DNA from 2 places in the Sporosarcina sp. So3-204 genome. Region 2 is predicted to be linked to the other one. Evidence: a T-box and tRNA genes for the amino acid it is inferred to sense, from the RefSeq annotation. Region 2 holds a T-box; the other holds one or more tRNA genes.
What was found. The T-box of region 2 lies ahead of AC3RV6_RS10305 (valine--tRNA ligase). A T-box ahead of a tRNA ligase gene usually reads a tRNA of that ligase, here a tRNA-Val.
Positions count from the first base shown of each region.

Region 1 (9,262 bases), 1.8 Mb from region 2:
CACGTGTAGCGGTGAAATGCGTAGAGATGTGGAGGAACACCAGTGGCGAAGGCGGCTTTCTGGTCTGTAACTGACGCTGAGGCGCGAAAGCGTGGGGAGCAAACAGGATTAGATACCCTGGTAGTCCACGCCGTAAACGATGAGTGCTAAGTGTTAGGGGGTTTCCGCCCCTTAGTGCTGCAGCTAACGCATTAAGCACTCCGCCTGGGGAGTACGGCCGCAAGGCTGAAACTCAAAGGAATTGACGGGGACCCGCACAAGCGGTGGAGCATGTGGTTTAATTCGAAGCTACGCGAAGAACCTTACCAGGTCTTGACATCCCACTGCCCGGTATAGAGATATACTTTTCCCTTCGGGGACAGTGGTGACAGGTGGTGCATGGTTGTCGTCAGCTCGTGTCGTGAGATGTTGGGTTAAGTCCCGCAACGAGCGCAACCCTTGATCTTAGTTGCCATCATTAAGTTGGGCACTCTAAGGTGACTGCCGGTGATAAACCGGAGGAAGGTGGGGATGACGTCAAATCATCATGCCCCTTATGACCTGGGCTACACACGTGCTACAATGGACGGTACAGAGGGTCGCCAACCCGCGAGGGGGAGCTAATCCCATAAAACCGTTCACAGTTCGGATTGCAGGCTGCAACTCGCCTGCATGAAGCCGGAATCGCTAGTAATCGTGGATCAGCATGCCACGGTGAATACGTTCCCGGGTCTTGTACACACCGCCCGTCACACCACGAGAGTTTGTAACACCCGAAGTCGGTGAGGTAACCCTTAGGGGAGCCAGCCGCCGAAGGTGGGACAGATGATTGGGGTGAAGTCGTAACAAGGTAGCCGTATCGGAAGGTGCGGCTGGATCACCTCCTTTCTAAGGATATATGTCCATAGTTGGATTACACCTTTGGTGTATGAAAGCTAGGCATACGGAAAATCGACGTTTTGCGTTCAGTTTTGAAGGTTTATTAAAGATTAATTAAGCTTCGCTTAATTAATCGGCCATAAAACCATTTTTTTGTGTCTTTATGGATACTAATAATAATTCAAAACTTGTTCTTTGAAAACTGGATAAAACAATAATTGAAACAAATCAAGAATCAACCAAGATAAACAGAACTTCGTTTATCTATGATAAACAGAACTTTGTTTATTTTAAAGAACGACCTTTTTACGAAACGTAGATTTTTACATCGCTGTAAGATCACGTTTATTTAAAAGATAAGAATTAGCGACGCAATGCGACGTTAAGACCTATTTTTTGGTTAAGTTAGAAAGGGCGCACGGTGGATGCCTTGGCACTAGGAGTCTATGAAGGACGGCACTAACACCGATATGCTTCGGGGAGCTGTAAGTGAGCTTTGATCCGAAGATTTCCGAATGGGGAAACCCACTGCTCGTAATGGAGTAGTACGTTTACGTGAATACATAGCGTAATCGAGACAAACCCGGAGAACTGAAACATCTAAGTACCCGGAGGAAGAGAAAGAAAAATCGATTCCCTGAGTAGCGGCGAGCGAAAAGGGAACAGCCCAAACCAGGAAGCTTGCTTCCTGGGGTTGTAGGACATGCTATACGGAGTTACAAAGGAATGGATTAGGCGAAGCGACCTGGAAAGGTCCGCCGTAGCGGGTAATAGCCCCGTAGTCGAAAGTTCATTCTCTCCAGCATGTATCCTGAGTACGGCGGAACACGTGAAATTCCGTCGGAATCCGGGAGGACCATCTCCCAAGGCTAAATACTTCCTAGTGACCGATAGTGAACCAGTACCGTGAGGGAAAGGTGAAAAGCACCCCGGAAGGGGAGTGAAATAGATCCTGAAACCGTGTGCCTACAAGTAGTCAGAGCCCTTGTTGACTTTCCTTCGGGAGAGTCACGGGTGATGGCGTGCCTTTTGTAGAATGAACCGGCGAGTTACTGATTTCATGCAAGGTTAAGCAGAGAATGCGGAGCCGCAGCGAAAGCGAGTCTTAATAGGGCGAATTAGTATGAGGTCGTAGACCCGAAACCAGGTGATCTACCCATGTCCAGGGTGAAGGTAAGGTAATACTTACTGGAGGCCCGAACCCACGTATGTTGAAAAATGCGGGGATGAGGTGTGGGTAGCGGTGAAATTCCAATCGAACCTGGAGATAGCTGGTTCTCTCCGAAATAGCTTTAGGGCTAGCCTCAAACTTTAGAATCTCGGAGGTAGAGCACTGTTTGGACTAGGGGCCCATCCCGGGTTACCGAATTCAGACAAACTCCGAATGCCGATGATTTATGTTTGGGAGTCAGACTGTGGGTGATAAGATTCATAGTCGAGAGGGAAACAACCCAGACCACCAGTTAAGGTCCCCAAGTCTCTGTTAAGTGGAAAAGGATGTGGCGTTGCCCAGACAACCAGGATGTTGGCTTAGAAGCAGCCACCATTTAAAGAGTGCGTAATAGCTCACTGGTCGAGTGGCGCTGCGCCGAAAATGTATCGGGGCTAAACAGAGCACCGAAACTGTGGACTTACATCTTAGATGTGAGTGGTAGGAGAGCGTTCTAGGGGCGTCGAAGTTAGACCGTAAGGACTAGTGGAGCGCCTAGAAGTGAGAATGCCGGTATGAGTAGCGAAAGAAGGGTGAGAATCCCTTCCACCGAATGCCCAAGGTTTCCTGAGGAAGGCTCGTCCGCTCAGGGTTAGTCGGGACCTAAGTTGAGGCCGAAAGGCGTAGACGATGGATAACAGGTTGATATTCCTGTACCACCTCCCCGCCGTTTGAGTAATGGGGGGACGCAGTAGGATAGGGTGAGCGCGCTGTTGGTTATGCGCGTCTAAGCAGTGAGGTGTGAAATGAGGCAAATCCCATTTCTATAACATTGAGCTGTGATGGCGAGGGGAATTATTCCCTGGAGTCCCTGATTTCACACTGCCAAGAAAAGCCTCTAACGAGGCGGGAGGTGCCCGTACCGCAAACCGACACAGGTAGGCGAGGAGAGAATCCTAAGGTGATCGAGAGAACTCTCGTTAAGGAACTCGGCAAAATGACCCCGTAACTTCGGGAGAAGGGGTGCTCTGGTAGGGTGTTAAAGCCCGAGAGAGCCGCAGTGAATAGGCCCAGGCGACTGTTTAGCAAAAACACAGGTCTCTGCAAAACCGCAAGGTGATGTATAGGGGCTGACGCCTGCCCGGTGCTGGAAGGTTAAGGGAAGAGGTTAGCGCAAGCGAAGCTTTGAACCGAAGCCCCAGTAAACGGCGGCCGTAACTATAACGGTCCTAAGGTAGCGAAATTCCTTGTCGGGTAAGTTCCGACCCGCACGAAAGGCGTAACGATCTGGGCACTGTCTCAACGAGAGACTCGGTGAAATTATAGTACCTGTGAAGATGCAGGTTACCCGCGACAGGACGGAAAGACCCCGTGGAGCTTTACTGTAACCTGATATTGAATTCTGATGCAATCTGTACAGGATAGGTAGGAGCCTTAGAATCCGGAGCGCTAGCTTCGGAGGAGGCGTTGGTGGGATACTACCCTGATTGTATTGGACTTCTAACCCATGCCCCTTATCGGGGCAGGAGACAGTGTCAGGTGGACAGTTTGACTGGGGCGGTCGCCTCCTAAAGAGTAACGGAGGCGCCCAAAGGTTCCCTCAGAATGGTTGGACATCATTCGCAGAGTGCAAAGGCATAAGGGAGCTTAACTGCGAGACCTACAAGTCGAGCAGGGTCGAAAGACGGGCTTAGTGATCCGGTGGTTCCGCATGGAAGGGCCATCGCTCAACGGATAAAAGCTACCCCGGGGATAACAGGCTTATCTCCCCCAAGAGTCCACATCGACGGGGAGGTTTGGCACCTCGATGTCGGCTCATCGCATCCTGGGGCTGTAGTCGGTCCCAAGGGTTGGGCTGTTCGCCCATTAAAGCGGTACGCGAGCTGGGTTCAGAACGTCGTGAGACAGTTCGGTCCCTATCCGTCGCGGGCGCAGGAAATTTGAGAGGAGCTGTCCTTAGTACGAGAGGACCGGGATGGACACACCGCTGGTGTACCAGTTGTCTTGCCAAAGGCATAGCTGGGTAGCTACGTGTGGACGGGATAAATGCTGAAAGCATCTAAGCATGAAGCCCCCCTCGAGATGAGATTTCCCATTACGCAAGTAAGTAAGATCCCTCAGAGATGATGAGGTTGATAGGTCCGGGGTGTAAGTACGGCGACGTATGTAGCTGACGGATACTAATTGATCGAGGACTTAACCAAATAACGTAAGAAGTAAGTGGGCTGATTCCCCTGATTTGTGAAGATTATCTGTTTTATTCAGTTTTGAAAGAACAATTAATTTCTTTCAAAATAATGCTTGCAATTTGCATTAAAAATGATATAATGAATAATGTCCTTAAAAGACTTTATAAGTATGGTGGCGATAGCGAAGAGGTCACACCCGTTCCCATCTCGAACACGGTAGTTAAGCTCTTCAGCGCCGATGGTAGTTGGGGGTTTCCCCCTGCAAGAGTAGGACGTTGCCATGCTTGTAATATTTATTACATAGCAATAGGACTTAAAATGATTCAGTAGCTTATAACATCTAAATTATACCCAGGAGGATTAGCTCAGCTGGGAGAGCACCTGCCTTACAAGCAGGGGGTCGGCGGTTCGAGCCCGTCATCCTCCACCATTATTTAATCGACGCCGGAGTAGCTCAACTGGTAGAGCAACTGACTTGTAATCAGTAGGTTGAGGGTTCAAGTCCTTTCTCCGGCACCACTTTTGTGCCATTAGCTCAGTTGGTAGAGCATCTGACTTTTAATCAGAGGGTCGTAGGTTCGAATCCTACATGGCACACTATTTTATGACTTATAGTATTCGTCATAAATACATTATGCGGGTGTGGTGGAACTGGCAGACACGCTAGACTTAGGATCTAGTGCCTTCGGGCGTGGGGGTTCGACTCCCTTCACCCGCACTTTTATTGCGGAAGTAGTTCAGTGGTAGAATACGACCTTGCCAAGGTCGGGGTCGCGGGTTCGAATCCCGTCTTCCGCTCCATATATTTATTTGCCGGGGTGGCGGAACTGGCAGACGCACAGGACTTAAAATCCTGCGGTGGGTAACTACCGTACCGGTTCGATTCCGGTTCTCGGCACCATTTTTTATAGAGTTTTTTATATTCCGTTTTATACCGTTTTTTATATGCGCCCGTAGCTCAATTGGATAGAGCGTCTGACTACGGATCAGAAGGTTGTGGATTCGACTTCTGCCGGGCGCGCCATAATTTTATTTGTCTTATAATCGGGAAGTAGCTCAGCTTGGTAGAGCACTTGGTTTGGGACCAAGGGGTCGCAGGTTCGAATCCTGTCTTCCCGATCTTTAAATATGGGGCCTTAGCTCAGCTGGGAGAGCGCCTGCCTTGCACGCAGGAGGTCAGCGGTTCGATCCCGCTAGGCTCCACCTTATGAACCTTGAAAACTGAACAGCAAAACGTCGATATAAGTCATTCGTGTTTACACGATATGATTAACAACTCAGGACGCTTCGGCGCACTTGAGTATAAACGTTTCTATATGAAACAAAATTGTCATTCAATAGAAGTAGTTAACGCTACAACTATTAATGCCAGCAAAAAGAAATGAGCTTTCATTTTCTTTATGTTGTTGGCCTTTGGTGCATAACGCTATGCGAAGTGTATTGGAAGTCAACTATTATGGAGAGTTTGATCCTGGCTCAGGACGAACGCTGGCGGCATGCCTAATACATGCAAGTCGAGCGAACGAAATTTGGAGCTTGCTTCAAATTTTGTTAGCGGCGGATGGGTGAGTAACACGTGGGCAACCTGCCCTGCAGATGGGGATAACTCCGGGAAACCGGGGCTAATACCGAATAATCAGTTCGTCCGCATGGACGAACTCTGAAAGACGGTTTCGGCTGTCACTGCAGGATGGGCCCGCGGCGCATTAGCTAGTTGGTGGGGTAATGGCCTACCAAGGCAACGATGCGTAGCCGACCTGAGAGGGTGATCGGCCACACTGGGACTGAGACACGGCCCAGACTCCTACGGGAGGCAGCAGTAGGGAATCTTCCACAATGGACGAAAGTCTGATGGAGCAATGCCGCGTGAGCGAAGAAGGTTTTCGGATCGTAAAGCTCTGTTGTAAGGGAAGAACACGTACGGGAGTAACTGCCCGTACCTTGACGGTACCTTATTAGAAAGCCACGGCTAACTACGTGCCAGCAGCCGCGGTAATACGTAGGTGGCAAGCGTTGTCCGGAATTATTGGGCGTAAAGCGCGCGCAGGCGGCCTGTTAAGTCTGATGTGAAAGCCCCCGGCTCAACCGGGGAAGGTCATTGGAAACTGATAGGCTTGAGTACAGAAGAGGAAAGCGGAATTCCACGTGTAGCGGTGAAATGCGTAGAGATGTGGAGGAACACCAGTGGCGAAGGCGGCTTTCTGGTCTGTAACTGACGCTGAGGCGCGAAAGCGTGGGGAGCAAACAGGATTAGATACCCTGGTAGTCCACGCCGTAAACGATGAGTGCTAAGTGTTAGGGGGTTTCCGCCCCTTAGTGCTGCAGCTAACGCATTAAGCACTCCGCCTGGGGAGTACGGCCGCAAGGCTGAAACTCAAAGGAATTGACGGGGACCCGCACAAGCGGTGGAGCATGTGGTTTAATTCGAAGCTACGCGAAGAACCTTACCAGGTCTTGACATCCCACTGCCCGGTATAGAGATATACTTTTCCCTTCGGGGACAGTGGTGACAGGTGGTGCATGGTTGTCGTCAGCTCGTGTCGTGAGATGTTGGGTTAAGTCCCGCAACGAGCGCAACCCTTGATCTTAGTTGCCATCATTAAGTTGGGCACTCTAAGGTGACTGCCGGTGATAAACCGGAGGAAGGTGGGGATGACGTCAAATCATCATGCCCCTTATGACCTGGGCTACACACGTGCTACAATGGACGGTACAGAGGGTCGCCAACCCGCGAGGGGGAGCTAATCCCATAAAACCGTTCACAGTTCGGATTGCAGGCTGCAACTCGCCTGCATGAAGCCGGAATCGCTAGTAATCGTGGATCAGCATGCCACGGTGAATACGTTCCCGGGTCTTGTACACACCGCCCGTCACACCACGAGAGTTTGTAACACCCGAAGTCGGTGAGGTAACCCTTAGGGGAGCCAGCCGCCGAAGGTGGGACAGATGATTGGGGTGAAGTCGTAACAAGGTAGCCGTATCGGAAGGTGCGGCTGGATCACCTCCTTTCTAAGGATATATGTCCATAGTCGGATTACACCTTTGGTGTATGAAAGCTAGGCATACGGAAAATCGACGTTTTGCGTTCAGTTTTGAAGGTTTATTAAAGATTAATTAAGCGTTTTTTGCTTAACTAATCGTCCATAAATACTAATCAAAACAGCGTTTTGATATTGAGGCAATTTTCGAGGGTTCAATCGGAAATGTACTGCCGGAATACGCTTAGCGTATACGATATCTTAACAAATAAGCTACACCTGTTTTGAACTTTGTGGTTACTAATAATAATTCAAATCTTGCACATAATTATTTGAAGGGGCCTATAGCTCAGCTGGTTAGAGCGCACGCCTGATAAGCGTGAGGTCGATGGTTCGAGTCCATTTAGGCCCACCATTAATTTCTTTCGGGGCCTTAGCTCAGCTGGGAGAGCGCCTGCCTTGCACGCAGGAGGTCAGCGGTTCGATCCCGCTAGGCTCCACCAACTTACTCCACTTGGGGTATTTTTGTTCTTTGAAAACTGGATAAAACAATAATTGAAACAAATCAAGAATCAACCAAGATAAACAGAACTTCGTTTATCTATGATAAACATGTTTTTGTTTATTTTAAAGAACGACCTTTTTACGAAACGTAGATTTTTACATCGCTGTAAGATTACGTTTATTTAAAAGATAAGAATTAGCGACGCAATGCGACGTTAAGACCTATTTTTTGGTTAAGTTAGAAAGGGCGCACGGTGGATGCCTTGGCACTAGGAGTCTATGAAGGACGGCACTAACACCGATATGCTTCGGGGAGCTGTAAGTGAGCTTTGATCCGAAGATTTCCGAATGGGGAAACCCACTGCTCGTAATGGAGTAGTACGTTTACGTGAATACATAGCGTAATCGAGACAAACCCGGAGAACTGAAACATCTAAGTACCCGGAGGAAGAGAAAGAAAAATCGATTCCCTGAGTAGCGGCGAGCGAAAAGGGAACAGCCCAAACCAGGAAGCTTGCTTCCTGGGGTTGTAGGACATGCTATACGGAGTTACAAAGGAATGGATTAGGCGAAGCGACCTGGAAAGGTCCGCCGTAGCGGGTAATAGCCCCGTAGTCGAAAGTTCATTCTCTCCAGCATGTATCCTGAGTACGGCGGAACACGTGAAATTCCGTCGGAATCCGGGAGGACCATCTCCCAAGGCTAAATACTTCCTAGTGACCGATAGTGAACCAGTACCGTGAGGGAAAGGTGAAAAGCACCCCGGAAGGGGAGTGAAATAGATCCTGAAACCGTGTGCCTACAAGTAGTCAGAGCCCTTGTTGACTTTCCTTCGGGAGAGTCACGGGTGATGGCGTGCCTTTTGTAGAATGAACCGGCGAGTTACTGATTTCATGCAAGGTTAAGCAGAGAATGCGGAGCCGCAGCGAAAGCGAGTCTTAATAGGGCGAATTAGTATGAGGTCGTAGACCCGAAACCAGGTGATCTACCCATGTCCAGGGTGAAGGTAAGGTAATACTTACTGGAGGCCCGAACCCACGTATGTTGAAAAATGCGGGGATGAGGTGTGGGTAGCGGTGAAATTCCAATCGAACCTGGAGATAGCTGGTTCTCTCCGAAATAGCTTTAGGGCTAGCCTCAAACTTTAGAATCTCGGAGGTAGAGCACTGTTTGGACTAGGGGCCCATCCCGGGTTACCGAATTCAGACAAACTCCGAATGCCGATGATTTATGTTTGGGAGTCAGACTGTGGGTGATAAGATTCATAGTCGAGAGGGAAACAACCCAGACCACCAGTTAAGGTCCCCAAGTCTCTGTTAAGTGGAAAAGGATGTGGCGTTGCCCAGACAACCAGGATGTTGGCTTAGAAGCAGCCACCATTTAAAGAGTGCGTAATAGCTCACTGGTCGAGTGGCGCTGCGCCGAAAATGTATCGGGGCTAAACAGAGCACCGAAACTGTGGACTTACATCTTAGATGTGAGTGGTAGGAGAGCGTTCTAGGGGCGTCGAAGTTAGACCGTAAGGACTAGTGGAGCGCCTAGAAGTGAGAATGCCGGTATGAGTAGCGAAAGAAGGGTGAGAA
Region 1 covers NZ_CM176485.1:97,850-107,111, forward strand. Annotated here, with positions in the region: rRNA gene AC3RV6_RS00450 (16S ribosomal RNA) at 1-867, shown strand, start outside; rRNA gene AC3RV6_RS00455 (23S ribosomal RNA) at 1,257-4,212, shown strand; rRNA gene rrf (5S ribosomal RNA) at 4,366-4,481, shown strand; tRNA gene AC3RV6_RS00465 (tRNA-Val) at 4,552-4,627, shown strand; tRNA gene AC3RV6_RS00470 (tRNA-Thr) at 4,641-4,716, shown strand; tRNA gene AC3RV6_RS00475 (tRNA-Lys) at 4,722-4,794, shown strand; tRNA gene AC3RV6_RS00480 (tRNA-Leu) at 4,834-4,915, shown strand; tRNA gene AC3RV6_RS00485 (tRNA-Gly) at 4,924-4,998, shown strand; tRNA gene AC3RV6_RS00490 (tRNA-Leu) at 5,010-5,098, shown strand; tRNA gene AC3RV6_RS00495 (tRNA-Arg) at 5,145-5,221, shown strand; tRNA gene AC3RV6_RS00500 (tRNA-Pro) at 5,243-5,316, shown strand; tRNA gene AC3RV6_RS00505 (tRNA-Ala) at 5,328-5,400, shown strand; rRNA gene AC3RV6_RS00510 (16S ribosomal RNA) at 5,651-7,206, shown strand; tRNA gene AC3RV6_RS00515 (tRNA-Ile) at 7,514-7,590, shown strand; tRNA gene AC3RV6_RS00520 (tRNA-Ala) at 7,603-7,678, shown strand; rRNA gene AC3RV6_RS00525 (23S ribosomal RNA) at 7,911-9,262, shown strand, end outside.
Region 1: it encodes a tRNA-Val, which carries the amino acid that the T-box ahead of AC3RV6_RS10305 (valine--tRNA ligase) is inferred to sense. The anticodon was not compared.

Region 2 (9,262 bases):
CACAGCTGTTACTACTACGTCCTGATTTAGAAATCAAGTGGATTCGTGGGAATATCGATACGAGATTGAAAAAATTACATGACGGTGAATATGATGCGATTCTATTAGCGGCAGCGGGCATGAAAAGAGTCGGTTGGTCTGAAGATACAATCACGGAATATATGTCAGTAGAAGACTGTGTGCCAGCTGTAGGTCAAGGTGCGCTTGCGATTGAATGTCGTTCAGATGATTCAGAGTTACTTGCAGAACTTGCTAAAGTTTCAGATGAAAAAACGTGGAATGAAGTTCAAGCTGAACGTACATTTTTATCAGAAATGAATGGTTCTTGCCAAGTTCCGATTGCCGGATTTGCGGTTCATGTTGGCGAGTTTATTAAGTTTACTGGCTATATCGCTTCTCCGGATGCAAAAGAAGTCTTTAAAAAGACAGTTATTAGTTCAGACCCAGTCGAAGCAGGTAAGGAAGTTGCGAAAACATTGCGCGCTGAAGGAGCTGCGGAAGTAATTGAGAAAGTGATGGCTGAAATGAATGAATGAAAATGATCCTTTAAACGGAAAAACAGTTGTTTTTACAGGTACACCAAAGTCACAAGATGTTTTTGAACTTGTAAAAGAGTACGGCGGTGAACCTATTTCTTTACCCTTAATTTCAGTAGCTGAACTTTCAGAGCCAACAGATTTACTGCGGCTAGAAGCCTGTGCGACTTATGATTGGCTTATTTTTACTAGTCAAAGTGCTGTAGCTTCATTCAAAGCTAAATTAGAGCGTTATGATGTAGCAATTGAATCAATTCCTTCAAATATTGCAGCAATTGGTACACGAACAGCTGCCGCGCTTGAAGAAATTGGTTTTACTGTTCAGTTTATACCGACCGTATTTAGTGCCGATGTATTTGTGAAGGAATTTAAACCAACTGAATTTGATTTGCGTCGATTATTATTTCTGCGGGGTTCTATTTCGGGTGGCACTATAACAGAAGAACTCCCTTTTGATGTAGATTCATGGACAGTTTATTCAACTGAGAAAGCTCTGCAAAATACGGATAGCTTAATTAGTTTATTGAGAAAAGAAAAGAATGTGTCCGTCTTATTTGCAAGTCCTTCAGCAGTCAAAGTATTTGCTGAGGAAGTTGTACCACATATCGGTTGGACTGGTTATTCGATTGGTGCAATCGGTCATATTACGGAACGAGCTTTAGTTGAATTGGGTGCAACAGTTGATGTAAAGCCCAGCACATATACGCTAAAGGATCTTGTGGATAAATTAGCAAGTCGAAAGGATGTTACAAATGGATAAATTGAATTTTCGTCGTAATCGGCGTTTACGAAATACTAGTACGCTTCGTTCAATGGTGAGAGAAACTGTATTACAAAAAGAAGACTTAATCTATCCGATTTTTGTTGTAGAAGGACACAATGTATTGAATCCTATTGATTCTATGCCGAATGTGTATCATTATTCACTTGACCGGTTAGGTGAAGAAATTGATGAAGTAGTGTCACTTGGTATTCCATCTGTTATCTTATTCGGTTTACCTAATGAAAAAGATGCTGTCGGTTCTGAAGCGTTTTCTGATGATGGCATTGTCCAACGCGCTACAAGACTTGTAAAAGAGCGTCATCCACACCTTGTCGTTATTGCTGATACATGCCTTTGCCAGTATACAGACCACGGACATTGCGGCGTACTAGAACACGGCGAAGTGCTAAATGATCCTTCGCTTGAATTGTTAACAAAGACAGCAGTTAGCCAAGCTAGAGCAGGTGCTGATATTATTGCACCTTCGAATATGATGGATGGATTTGTCGTAGCGATTCGTCAAGGATTGGACGCAGCTGGTTTTACACATATTCCGATTATGTCTTATGCTGTAAAATATGCTTCTGCATATTATGGACCATTTCGTGATGCTGCAAATTCCTCACCGCAATCTGGTGACCGAAAAACATATCAAATGGATCCCGCTAATCGCCTAGAAGCCATTCGTGAAGCCGAGTCAGATGTTATGGAAGGCGCGGATTTCTTAATTGTAAAACCTGCTATATCGTATATGGATATAATACGAGATGTGAAAAACAACTTTACTTTACCTGTAGTAGCCTATAACGTTAGCGGAGAATATGCCATGGTAAAAGCAGCAGCTATAAATGGTTGGATTAATGAACAAGATGTTGTTCTGGAAACATTAACAAGTATGAAGCGTGCAGGTGCAGATTTAATATTGACATATCATGCAAAAGACGCAGCGCGCTGGTTGGAGGGAAAGTAATTGGGGAATAATTATGAGAACTCGAAACATGCATTTGATAAAGCCGTTAATCTAATGCCGGGTGGTGTTAATTCACCAGTTCGTGCATTTAAATCTGTGAATATGGATCCTATTTTTATGAAAAGTGGTAAAGGTGCAATTATTACCGATATAGATGGCAATGAATATATTGATTATGTATTATCATGGGGTCCTCTGATTTTGGGGCATACGGATTCAGATGTTGTCGCTGGTATACAGCGTGTTGCTGAAACAGGGACGAGCTTCGGCACACCTACTTTAGCTGAAAATGAACTTGCTGAACTTGTTATTGAAAGAGTACCTTCGATTGAAATGATTCGTATGGTATCGTCTGGAACTGAGGCGACGATGAGTGCGCTTCGTCTGGCAAGAGGTTATACTGGTCGCGATATTATTTTGAAATTTGAAGGTTGTTATCACGGTCATGCTGATTCGCTTCTAATTAAAGCAGGTTCAGGTGTTGCGACACTTGGTCTCCCGGATAGTCCTGGTGTACCGGAATCAGTTGCGAAAAATACTGTCACTGTCGCTTATAATGATCTTAAAAGCGTGAAATATGCGATTGAAGAATTCGGAGATAAAATAGCAGCAATTATTGTTGAACCTGTTGCTGGTAATATGGGTGTTGTTCCTCCAGAGCCTGGTTTTCTTGAAGGACTTCGTGAATTAACTGAGAAAAATGGTTCACTTTTAATTTTTGATGAAGTGATGACTGGTTTCCGTGTTGGCTACAATTGTGCACAAGCTTATTACGAGGTAACACCAGATATTACTTGTCTTGGTAAAGTAATAGGTGGCGGACTTCCCGTTGGTGCATACGGTGGTAAACGTGAAATCATGGAAAACATTGCGCCTGCAGGTACAGTTTATCAAGCAGGAACACTTTCTGGGAATCCACTTGCAATGACTGCAGGAATTGAAACGTTGAAAAAACTGACGCCGGCATCTTATGACCAATTTTTAAAACTTGGTGATCAACTTGAATCAGGCTTCCGTGCGGCGGCAACTAAATATAATATTCCACATTCTGTAAATCGTGCGGGTTCGATGATTGGTTTCTTTTTTACAAATGAAAAAGTAACTAATTATGAGCAAGCAAAAACATCAGATTTAACATTATTTGCTGATTATTACCGCTTGATGGCAGAAGAAGGTATTTTCTTACCGCCATCACAGTTTGAAGGGATGTTCCTTTCTACTGCACACTCGGAAGAGTTAATTGCAAAAACAGTTGAAGCATTTTATACTGTTTTTGAAAAACTACAAAAGTAATATGAGTGTTCTAAGGAAGGTTTAACTTTCCTTGGAACACTCATTTTTTTATTTGTTAATTTCCGGCTAAGTATTTATTACATTGCGAAGTTTTGTGTAAACAAGATTGAGGTCCATAAATTATTTGAGTTTATTGCTCTTATCTTCTAAGCAATTCGCCTTTTGCATATACTGTTATGTGAATGAATAAAAGGGGGATTGAAATGGAAATTAAACAATGGGAAATGAAAGAAGACTTTATCTTTCCGAAATTTGTAGGTATGCCGTCTGGATCCGAAACAGTTAATGTGACACCAATGTTCACCGTTAATCGTTCGGAGGAAGCGGTTCGGTTAAATGGTATTTATCATATTGCAGCAAATATAGCGCTTGAAAATGAGCATGGTAGAGAAGCTACGATTGAAAATGCAATTTTAATCGACGATGTAGAAATTGAAGAGAAAATGGGTTATTTCGAATATGCTGTGCCTTTCACGATTGATTTGCCGGCAGAAGCAAGCGACCCACTAAACGTCGTATCCGAAAATGTAATGTGTAAAATTGACGGGCAAGGATCGTTTGCAATCGTTTGGGACGTTGAGTGCTCCTACCAGCAGACAGCTATAAAAGAGGATGCAAAAGCAGGTGAGATTGTTGAAGCTGTAATTGAAGAGAAAATAGCTGAACCTAAATCTGCTCAAATCGTTGAGGGAGTGATTGAAGTTGAGAATGCAGTTGCATCGCTAGATAGTACTTCTTTTAATGTGGACGACGAAGTGTTATCTTTCCTCGCGGGACTGGAAGATGGTGTATCTTCCGAAATTTTTCGGTCAGCAGATGTCTCTGTGTAATAAAAAGCAAATGCCAGCGAGTACACATAAGAGTAAAAAGTCACCAGTTGTTGGGACGATTAAAAGTCTTATTAATTGAAAAACGGCAATCGGTATACAAATTTTCTTGCAATAAAATCTGATTTTCCTAAGCCATGGCGGCAACAGATATGGATTATAACCTTTTCTCATAACACCATCCTTTCCTAATATACTTGACGAATTGATCTGAATCCCGTTATACTATATCTAATTGTATATTGATGCGAAGAATGGGATAGTACATGAAATTGTTTTCTAAAGAGAAGGTGCCATTGGTGAAAGGCCCTGTGAACAACTCATCGAATGTCACCCGCGAGCAGTATTTGTGAAATGGGTTTTTCTGATAAAAGGGAAATATCAGTAGCAAATGCCGGTTAGAAGCCGTTAAACATTTTTGAGGTGCACGCTATTTGTGCACGAATAAAGGTGGTACCGCGAACAGCTCCTTCGTCCTTTTAGGCGAAAGGAGTTTTTTTGTGTTCAAGAGGGAGAATAATTACTTTTTTACATAATGAAGGAGGAAAAATAATGACAAAAGATAATTTAACAATGCCGACTAAGTACGATCCGAAATCTGTTGAAGAAGGTCGGTATGAGTGGTGGTTAAAAGGTAAGTATTTTGAAGCACAACCTGAAAGCGATAAAGAACCTTATACAATTGTCATTCCGCCTCCAAACGTAACGGGCCGTCTACATCTTGGTCACGCTTGGGATACGACATTACAAGATATCTTAACCCGCATGAAGAGAATGCAAGGATATGATGCGCTTTGGCTTCCGGGAATGGATCATGCAGGAATCGCAACACAAGCTCGAGTTGAACAGAAATTAAAGTCTGAAGGTAAAAGCCGTTATGATTTAGGTCGTGAAAAGTTTGTTGAAGAAACTTGGAACTGGAAAGAAGAGTACGCCTCACATATTCGCGAACAATGGGGTAAACTTGGACTCGGTCTTGACTACTCACGCGAAAGATTTACACTAGACGCTGGTTTATCTACAGCAGTTCAAGAAGTATTTGTTAAATTATATAATAAAGGGCTTATTTACCGTGGAGAATATATCATTAACTGGGATCCAGCAACAAAAACGGCCCTCTCTGATATTGAGGTAATTCATGAAGATGTGCAAGGTTCTTTCTATCATATGCGTTACCCACTTGCAGACGGTACAGGAAGTATCGAAATCGCAACAACACGACCAGAAACGATGCTTGGGGATACTGCAGTTGCTGTTCATCCTAAAGATGAGCGCTATAAAGATTTAATTGGTAAAACGATTAAATTACCGATAATTGGTCGTGAAATTCCTATCGTTGCAGACGATTATGTTGATATGGAATTTGGTAGTGGTGCTGTAAAAATCACACCAGCACATGATCCAAATGACTTTGAAATCGGAAATCGTCATGATTTACCTCGCATACTTGTCATGAACGAAGATGGAACGATGAACGAAGTTGCAGGTAAATATGAAGGAATGGATCGCTTTGATTGTCGGAAACAAATTGTAAAGGACCTTCAAGAAAGCGGTGTTTTATTTAAAATTGAGGATCATCTTCACTCAGTCGGTCATTCAGAACGCAGTGGTGCAGTTGTGGAACCTTATTTATCTACACAATGGTTCGTTAAAATGCAGCCGCTTGCTGATCAAGCGATTGATTTGCAAAAAGGGGAAGGCAAAGTAAACTTTGTGCCGAGTCGTTTCGAGAATACGTATATGAGATGGATGGAAAACATTCGTGATTGGTGTATTTCTCGTCAATTATGGTGGGGCCACAGAATCCCAGCTTGGTACCATATTGAAACGGGTGAAATTTACGTAGGTAGTGAAGCGCCAGCTGATCCTGAAAACTGGAAACAAGATGAAGACGTTTTAGATACATGGTTCTCATCTGCTTTATGGCCGTTCTCGACAATGGGCTGGCCGGATTTAGAAAACGAGGAATTCAAGCGTTATTACCCAACAGATGCTTTAATTACAGGATATGATATTATTTTCTTCTGGGTGTCACGTATGATTTTTCAAGGAATTGAATTTACAGGTGAACGCCCATTTGAGGACGTACTTATTCATGGTCTTGTTCGTGATTCGGAAGGTCGGAAAATGTCGAAATCACTCGATAATGGTGTCGATCCAATGGATGTGATCGAGAAATATGGTGCTGATGCGCTGCGTTATTTCTTATCAACAGGTGCATCTCCTGGACAAGATATCCGTTTCTCAATCGACAAAGTTGAGTCTGTCTGGAACTTTGCCAATAAAATATGGAATGCCTCTCGTTTTGCTTTGATGAATATGGACGGTATGACATATGAAGAAATAGATTTGACTGGAAAGAAATCTGTCGCTGACATTTGGATTTTAACTCGTTTAAATGAAACAATTGAGCAAGTGACGAAGCAAGCAGATAAATACGAATTTGGTGAAGTGGGACGTTCACTTTATAACTTTATTTGGGATGACTTCTGTGATTGGTACATCGAAATGGCGAAATTACCACTATACGGTGAAGACGAAGACGCTAAAAAAATGACGCGTTCAGTACTTGCTTATGTGCTGGATAATACAATGCGTCTCATGCATCCATTTATGCCGTTCATTACCGAAGAAATTTGGCAGAACTTACCGCATGAAGGGGAATCTATTACAATCGCGCCTTGGCCAGTAGTAGACGCAGCATTTACTAATAAAGAAAAAGCATCTGAAATGAAAATTTTAATGGATATTATTCGTTCTGTAAGAACTATTCGTGCAGAAGTGAATACGCCAATGAGTAAAGAAGTACCGCTTTATATCTCTACTAGAGATGACGTTACTGCAGAAATATTAGAAGCAAATCGCATGTATATCGAAAAGTTCTGTAACCCCGAAACGCTTACGATTGGTAAAGGTATTACAGCACCGGGCAAATCAATGTCAGCAGTAATTACAGGGGCAGAATTATTCTTGCCACTAGAAGGCTTACTCAATATTGATGAGGAATTAGCGCGTCTGACGAAAGAGTTGAAGAAATGGCAAGGTGAGGTAAAACTCGTTCAAGGTAAATTAGCAAATGAACGATTTGTAGCCAATGCACCTGCAGCAGTCGTTGAAGAAGAACGTGCGAAAGAAAAAGACTATCTCGAAAAATATGCAACAGTTGAAAAGCGCATGGAAGAATTAAAAGAACTTTAATATTAAAAACTAGCCTTTCTGCAAATGCAGAGAGGCTAGTTTTTTGACTAAATATGTCGAATTATAAGATGGGTTATATTTTAACTTATTAAGTAGTACTATTTATTTCCTTATATATTGTTTAATCAAACATGTGTATATTGCAAAGACTTTTGTATGTAACGCATTAATTTTCCTGCAATTGAAAAGTCGTGGGTTTTATATAATGACCTAGCGCCTACAGGGTCTTCAATTTCATTCAATAACCAACTACCGTCTTCAAGAAGTAAAAAATCTACACCGATATAATCACTATTCAGCTCACGCGCAATTGTAAGTGCCTCCTTCTCCTGCTGGGAAGACAGTAAATACTTTTCAATCGTGCCACCTTGGGAATAATTCGATTTGAATGAATCGGTACCCGTGCGTTTAACAGCCCCTACAATATCTTGGCCTACTATAAATACACGAATATCCTGAGCGCCCGATTCTATATAGGGCTGTGCAATCATTTCACGAAGCTCAAATTTCCGGAATAACTTGGCCGCCTTTACGGCAGTAGAACAGAGATAAACTTCACTACCTGCATGGCCATCAATTGTTTTAAGGACGATTGGGAATGTATGAATCTCATCAATTGAACGTATAATTGTTGTTGGTACAGCAGGGATTCCATGAATTAAAGCGAATTGATATGTCAAAAGTTTATTGTTTGCGATACGATTTACTTCTGAGCGATTGAAAATTTTCAAACCTTGAAGTTCAAGCCTTTTTGAAAGAGCTGGGTTTCGATCACGGAATAAAATAAAGTTTGCATCCTCACTCGGTTCTTCGTCACCTTCGAGAAGTTTTAACTCAATTCCGACAGTCTGCGCTTCAACGATTAGGTCATCAATGAACGAGTTATTTTTGATTGCACCCTCTTTAGAGTAATAAACAAACCCTTTCATTTTAGGTTCTCCAATATATAGGCAATCATCGAATCTGCGACGTTAATCCCGGTAACGTTGTAAATATTTCGGATATGTGAAGCTGCGTTTACTTCACAAACAAGTGGTTCTTCATTTTCACCAAATAATAAATCAACACCCGCGAACTCTGCGCCGACGGCTTGTGCTGCGCGAATTGAAAGTGATTTTTGTTCATTCGTTAATTCAATTTTTTCTGCAACACCGCCATTCGTAATATTTGCTCTGAAATCAGTTTCTGAATAGCGATACATCGCAGCGACAACTTGATCCCCTACAATATTCACTCGAATATCGCGTCCTCTGCTTGATTCTATAAATTGCTGAAAAACATAATCTATTCCACGAAGTTCAAGCACTTTTTCATAAAATGCTTCTTTCGTTTCAATTAAATAGACTTTCATGCCGAAAGATCCGCGGCCTTCCTTAATAATCATAGGTAGAGTTAATTGTTCAAGTACGCGTTCATAATATCCTGTATCCTGAATCGTAAATGAAGGATATACTTTAGGGGCAATAATTGTTTTTGGCATTGGAATTTGTTTGTGAGCTAGCTTAATATATTGTTTTGCTTTATTATCGCAAGTTTCAATAACCTCAGGATCGTTAAAAATTGGAATGCCATTATTTTTTAAATATGTCGCTAAAAGAATATCTTTATCGAGAAATATGACGAAATCTGGCGCATTTTGTAACACAATATCTAGGTTCATCAGGATTTCATAATT
Region 2 covers NZ_CM176485.1:2,103,602-2,112,863, reverse strand. Annotated here, with positions in the region: gene hemC (hydroxymethylbilane synthase) at 1-536, shown strand, start outside; gene AC3RV6_RS10330 (uroporphyrinogen-III synthase) at 529-1,296, shown strand; gene hemB (porphobilinogen synthase) at 1,289-2,269, shown strand; gene hemL (glutamate-1-semialdehyde 2,1-aminomutase) at 2,270-3,562, shown strand; gene AC3RV6_RS10315 (hypothetical protein) at 3,766-4,392, shown strand; gene AC3RV6_RS10310 (hypothetical protein) at 4,372-4,563, opposite strand; T-box leader at 4,631-4,871, shown strand; gene AC3RV6_RS10305 (valine--tRNA ligase) at 4,942-7,587, shown strand; gene AC3RV6_RS10300 (ATP-grasp domain-containing protein) at 7,713-8,516, opposite strand; gene AC3RV6_RS10295 (ATP-grasp domain-containing protein) at 8,513-9,262, opposite strand, start outside.